One region of the Leptolyngbya sp. UWPOB_LEPTO1 genome, then DNA from elsewhere that is predicted to be linked to it. Evidence: riboswitches for the same ligand, from Rfam matches in the RefSeq annotation. Region 1 holds a riboswitch; the other holds the start of a gene.
The links. Region 1 has a riboswitch for cyclic di-AMP ahead of J0L70_RS01065 (universal stress protein). Riboswitches for the same ligand answer to the same signal wherever they lie in the genome.
Positions count from the first base shown of each region.

Region 2: another riboswitch for cyclic di-AMP. It lies ahead of ntrB (nitrate ABC transporter permease); the one in region 1 lies ahead of J0L70_RS01065 (universal stress protein).

Region 1 covers NZ_JAFLCJ010000001.1:241,533-244,951, forward strand. The annotation lists gene J0L70_RS01060 (cation:proton antiporter) at 1-1,009, opposite strand, end outside; gene J0L70_RS01065 (universal stress protein) at 1,124-1,747, opposite strand; cyclic di-AMP (ydaO/yuaA leader) riboswitch at 1,864-1,988, opposite strand; gene J0L70_RS01070 (hypothetical protein) at 2,332-2,646, opposite strand; gene J0L70_RS01075 (DMT family transporter) at 2,873-3,419, opposite strand, start outside.
Region 2 covers NZ_JAFLCJ010000012.1:90,320-93,738, reverse strand. The annotation lists gene J0L70_RS18495 (ABC transporter substrate-binding protein) at 1-747, opposite strand, end outside; gene ntrB (nitrate ABC transporter permease) at 953-1,801, opposite strand; cyclic di-AMP (ydaO/yuaA leader) riboswitch at 1,819-1,978, opposite strand; gene J0L70_RS18485 (glycerate kinase) at 2,072-2,959, opposite strand; gene J0L70_RS18480 (hemerythrin domain-containing protein) at 3,067-3,419, opposite strand, start outside.

The DNA of each region.
Region 1 (3,419 bases):
CTCCTACCAATGCGAGTAGGGGATACACTGCCAACATCCGCCCAATCTGATATGCCAACACAGCCAGCAAGACCGCAGGCAAAATTCGCCCCAACGTATCTAATCGCAGTTCTAACCCAATCAGCAGGAAAATAAACGTATTGACTCCGAATCCCGCATACTCCCAAAAGCTCAGTACCGTGATCCGACTCGATGCCGAAACCTTGCGCGATCGCTCCAAGTTTCCCAACATCAAACCCGCAATCACGACTGCTACCACACCCGAAACATGCAGAAATTGACCTAATTGAAATGCACTCAGAGCGATCGCCACAGTCAATAAAATACTACTGAGTGGATCATCTTCGGATTGCAAATACAATTCCACTCCCAAATACCCCAGAACCAAGCCAACCGCGAGTCCGCCAACAATCACGACCACCAACTCGCGAATCCCATCAGTCAGCGCAATGCTACCAGTCGAATTAAATTTCAAAACCAAACTGAACAGCACCAGCGCAATGCCGTCGTTAAATAGGCTTTCTCCTTCGACGATCGTGATCAGTTTGGAGGGAACTTCCACCTCTTTAAACACGGCAATCACCGACACTGTGTCCGTAATCGCCAAAATCACTCCAACCAACAGCGCTGGAATCCACTCCAATGCCAAGCCAAATTTTAGTCCGATCGCCGTAATTCCAACCGCGATCAACACGCCTGGACCTGCGAGCAGCAAAATCGGCTTCAGCGTACTTCTTAACCGACTAATATCAGTATTAATCGCTGCCTCAAACAGCAAAATGGGCAGAAACAAATTAATAATCAGCGCTGAATCTAATCCAACTTTTCGAGGCAGAAATTCCGCGATCGCGACTCCTGCCAGCACCAATCCCGTCACATAAGGCACTCTTAACCGTCGCGACAGCAATGCCACAATCGTCGCCACCAACAGCAAAATAATCAGTACCGTCACTAACTGCGCGAACTGACCCTGATCACCCACCGCGATCGCTAATATTTTTCCTGTCATAAGTTCTGAGCTTCTACCCCAACGCCACTAAAAACCATACCTTTCGTTGGGGAACTAAGCTTACTTTTTGAACCAGGCGATCGGCTAAATCTCCGCGATCGCCGATGGTTCACCCTAATCTTCCAACACAGACGGAATTCCCAACACTGGACAGGGGAACTGCACCCCCAATTGCCTCACCAGCGGATGGTCGCCTGTATCACATCCCAAAATCAACAGCGAAGCCTTCTCAGCCTCGACAACTTCCTTCAACTCTTTTGCAACGCGCCCAAACCGCAAATGCGTCTTCAGGGAACCGCGCCATTCTTCCGCCATACAGCGCGCATTCCATAAGATGCGATCGGCTTGCTCAAACAGTTCCGCCATCCCAAACTGCGGACTTGCCATCGTTTCTAATTCCGCGATCGCAGTTCGGCTGGTCTGCCACTCATTTCCCGCTTCTTTTTTCGAGCGTTTCGAGGTGCTATTAAAAACCGGAATCCGGTTCATCACGCCATCATCAATCACATACACGACTTGAACCGTCACCTGTTTACCCGTTGCCAAGCGTGTTTGGTGAGCAATCCATAATGTCAGATCCAGCGCCGTCTGACTACTCGGCGAATGAGAATAACCAACGACCAGATTGATTTCTGGCTCCTCGGCATGGCTTGTACCTGCCATCAGCAGCATTTTCTGAACCAAATCAGTCCGTCCAAGCGTGCCTTGGAGCCGTACGAGCATCGAATGAATATTCACGAGTTTGAAACCTCTCCTAACTACACAGGGCTGAGAGGTGGGTGAGGGATTTTTGACGATCGCAGATAGACGATCGAAATTCAGGACACCATAATCGCAGAGAACTGCGTTCTGGAGAATCCTCCCAATGCTGACGGAGTTAGCTGACGGGCTAAGACTGGAAGGTGTCTTTCTCAAACGGGTGTTTGAGATTCGCCCCAAAAATTGGTTCCTCCGTTTTGAATTCAAGCACCCTAAAAAGGGCTTAGATTCAAATTAAGCGACCCACAGATTGACTTCCCTAAAGTGTTGACAAAAGCACCCACAACAAAAAACCAGGTACTCTGGTTTGATCTTGCTGTTGGCTAATTTAATACGGACATGCGAGAAAGAACTGCTACTTATAAGACAAAACGAGGGACGTAAGCGAGTCAGCCTCGGTAGCAGAATCATTGCCATTATAACAACTGGTACTGGAGCGTACCATTTTCCTCACATATTGTATTGTTCTTGACAGCAAATTTCTTCCATTTCCACCTTTAGTATTTTCTAAATGCAGCCGCTTTGTCTTCTCTCACGAGATACAGATTGGTTGCAAATGTCACTCAGTTGTTCGAGAAATTAGAACAGGGAAAATCTTCGGGTGGCGTTAAGGATTGGATTTTCGGAGCCGTTAACATTTTTTGATAGAGTCTTGCGGCACGGCTAGAACGCTTAAATTTATCCAGAAGTTCTAAGTAAGCGAAGGGGAGAACGATGACCCAAAATAGACACGCGATCGCAATCACTAAGCCTGATATCCGTTGCTCTTTCTTGGTTAAATCATCTTGATCATGACGGAAAAATTCGAGCCAGCTAATGAAGAGAACTGGCATCACGGCTACGTAAAATAATCCCGAAACCACTAACAAAACTTGCATAAACAACTCTTTCCTCAAACATTGACGTTGCTAGGAATTGAAATCGTAGCGACCCCGTGTTAGTCCCGTAGCTTTCCTCCTCTAGAGATACTATGCAGTTCTGAATATCTGCGTTAGCAAAATCACTGAATGTTGTTCTATAGATTTATGAAAGACATTGTTACACGGCATCGTATCACGTTGTAAATGTTACCCAGCATCACCTGTTACCTACCAGTGATTAAAATCATTGACGCTGAAACAATAAACCCACTCCCAACAGCGCAATCAGGACACCCATGACAGATCGTATGCTAACGCGATCGCCCAAAATCCGAGTTAAGGGTATGACAAATAAGGGACTGGTACTACTCAAGGCTTGTGCGATTCCGGTTGCAGCGAATTTCAGAGACGTTTGCTGAAGTAAAATTCCTAAATAAGTACTCACGAATCCCGTTGTTGCAATCACGACAAACAATCGACGATTTTGTACGGGTTTAACCAGTTCAACCGATTGGCGTTGCAGCAAGATCCAGATGAGCAGTGCGATCGTACCGCCTAAAAGCCGAATTAATGTACTCCAGAGTGAGTCAATTTCAGAACTGACCAGTGCGGCTCTTGACATAACGGCACCTGTTGCTTGCCCAAGAGCGGCGAGCAGTCCGAATAAACTGCCCCGAAGCGGACGGAAATTTTCGTGAACATCAGAAGCGCGTTCTAAGATCACCCAAACGACTCCGACAATCGTCAACCCAATCCCAAGCCAAGCCGTGGTTGAAATCTGCTCTTTGAGA
Region 2 (3,419 bases), on a different contig from region 1:
CCCTGAAATTGCCCGTGTATTCCAGGGTTCAGCGACCATGTAACCTTGCATTGCGCCAATCCGCACATTCGTCACCATCTGGGGCGGGGGCACAATAATCACTCGAAACTCTTTGAGTGGATTGACTCCTGCTGCTGCAGCAACGTAGCGCACAAAGTACTCGTAGATTGAAGAACTGAGGACGACTGCCCAGACTCGTTGCTCTGAAGGTAAGTTATCAAAGTACTGTCGAAAGTCTTGCCCAAATGTGTCTAAGTTGCCGTTGTATGCTGACCAAGGACGCAATCCTGACTCCCACATTGCGCGATTCATCGTCATCGCATTTCCGTGATGATGAATGGTCATGCCAGCACACATCGGAGCATGGCGCGCGCCTTCTGCTCCAACTCGCGCATTTGTAACTGCTCCGGCAACGACGGGAGCCGCATCTAAGCGACCGAAGATTAAGCCATCTCGTGAGGTCGCCCAACTGGCTTCACGGCTCAATTGTACATTCAAGCCATATTTGCGAAAAAAGCCTTTTTCCCAAGCGATCGCAAATGGCGCACAGTCATTGACCGGAACATAGCCGATCGTCAAATTCGGTTTCTCTAACTCGCTCGATTGAATCACAGGAGTAACTGACATTGCAGCCTCAGAGAGTCCTTGGGGTGCACGACTGGCATTGATCGCACATGAAGGCAGTGAAGCTGCCACAGTCGATGTTCCCGCGCCGATTAAAAATGCTCGTCTTGTCCAATTTCTCATGCTCTACTCTCTGCATTCGGAGGATGTTCAGTTGAATGTCGGGTTCGGTTTAAGGGTGCTACAGTAACTTCGGCTTTAGCGTCTAAAGCTCCTAGAATCAGGGACTTTAAGTTTTGAAACCTCTAAATTTTCAAGATCTGCTAAGCCTACAAATTGCTATCAATCGTTCCTGATAGCACGCAATTCTCTAGAGAGTTTCTCGAAGCTAAACCGATCGCCGACGATGTGTTACTAGAGCTTCAAGCTGGGCTAATCCAAAATCTAATAGCAATCCTGTTAAGCCAATGACAAACACGGCTAAAAACACAGAGCTAAGATTCAATCGACTCCATTCATCCCACACAAAGAATCCGATTCCCACTCCGCCAGTTAGCATTTCGACTGCCACAATCACCAGCCAAGCAATTCCCAGGCTAATTCTCAAACCTGTAAAAATGTACGGCAAGCTAGCAGGGAGCACAATCTTCAGAATCCGCCGCCACTGCGGCATTTCTAACACTCGCGACACATCAATATAATCTTTTGGAACACTCGATACGCCCAACGCAGTGTTGATAATCGTTGCCCAAAGTGAAGTAATGAAGATCACGAAAATTGCTGAAGGATCAGCCAGATTGAAAATAGAAAGCGCGATCGGCAACCAAGCTAGCGGCGAAACGGGCTTAAAAATCTGAATGACTGGATTGAGCGCCATCATGGCTTTTTCAGACATGCCAATCAAAAAGCCGACTGGAATTGCTACCAATGCACCCAAGCTAAATCCAATCAATACCCGCCGCAAACTCGCAAGTAAGAGCCATCCTAATCCTAAGTCTCCAGGGCCTCGACGATAAAACGGATGCAGAATGTAATCCAAATTTGCCACCCATGCTTCAGGAGGCGTTGGAATCAACTCCGGTTTCGCAAGCGCGATCGCCCACCACAGCACAATCACACCTAGAAAACCTAGGAACGGTAAAAAGACACGATCGCGACTAATAACTGGACGAACCCGCCGCCCCATCGCTTGAGAAACAACAGCAAACATTGCTGCCAAATTGATTTGCAGGATCATAAGTTTAGATTCTCCAGAGCCACACTCTCGAATGCTGACGAAGTTAGCTGACGGGCGAGGGCTGCGAGATGCCCCCCATTGGGTTACTTAGAAATAACTAAGCTCACAACAGTAAGCCCCGAATAAACTGGTTCCTCCGCTTCAGAGATTACTCTCTGAATTAAGCTGACCGACTCGAATAGGAGATACTTTACCATCGAAGTATCAAAATGAACAATCTTTCTTTAGAAGTATTTCATGATCCTCTCACAGCAGAATGCATAAAAATTCTCAATCGATTGGATAATTTATCGATCGAACACTGTGCCCCTCTCCGATCTCTAGAACTAAATCTGCCTGCTTTAGTAGGGGCGGAATGAATAATTCAGGGTGTAAGGCTTGCCAAAAGTACTCGACAAATTCATCGATTTCAGCATCACTCATTCCAGCTTTACCTTGAGCAATCATTTTATGCTCAGCTTCTTTCCGCCATTGTTTGCTCAGTTGATACTCTGGAACATAGAGAATCACGAAGCGATCGAGTAATTCCCACAACGGTACATAGCTCTGCAATTGCTGATTCATGGCTTGTGCGAATTGCTGATCTGCAACAATCTCGAACTCAGAAACAATCGGGCGTACTCCCACAAACCATCCCTCAAAGAGAATAATATCTGCCTGTGTAATGAGTTCTGGCTCACTGCGATCGCCTTCGCCTCCATGAGCCGATTTATCAAATCTGGGCAGTGAGATCGGAAACTCTCCCCGCTGAAACTGCTGTAAAACCTCAATGCCTAATTGCACATCATGCGTTCCAGGTGGTCCTCGACGAATCATTCGCGGATCACGAGTTCGCAACCGAACTCGATCGACATACGGCAAATACAAATCATCAAGTGACCAACTCACAGTCGAGTAGCCGAGCTTGTTGAGAAGCAGCGCAAGGACTTTAGTTAAGGTCGTTTTTCCAGTGCCTTGCCCACCTAGAAACCCCTGAATGAGAACACGAGATTGAGCGTTGCGCCAATGTGCAATCTGAAAGGCTAAAGGTACCCAGATCTTCTTAATGGTGTCAGGGTCGGGCACAATTTCGAGTTCGTTGCAGAGTTCTACGATCGCAGCTTCGTGGATTTTAAGAAACTCGGATCGATTCCTTTCAGACTCATAATCAATATCCATAGAATCAAGTCTTTATCCGTCGCAATTCTATTATTGAATCAAAAAAACCGGGAGAATCTATCCCCCGGTCTATAACCCCTGAAATCAAACCCTAGCTCGTGCAGCGATTATTTAGCAGCAGCTTTTTGTACTTCGCTCTTTCTCGCCTTGAACTGAGTTGCCAGATTTTCTAGTTCAGAACTGCTGAAGTTATCGCGCAATGCTGCAAAGAACGTGCTTTCTTCTTGACGAACGTGATCCATGATCTCATCCATCAACTTGTTCAATGCAGACATGAACTGATCCGACATCATGTCCATTTTTTCCATCGCTTCAAGTGCGGGGAACCAGGAATTTTGCTCATCGTAAAGTTCTTGCAAGTCGCTTTCAGCATACTTACCTCGAACTGCGGGATAAGCAATTTCGTTTTCAGCGATCGCATGAGCGCGTAAGTCACTCGCCAACTGAGTGAAGAACTCTT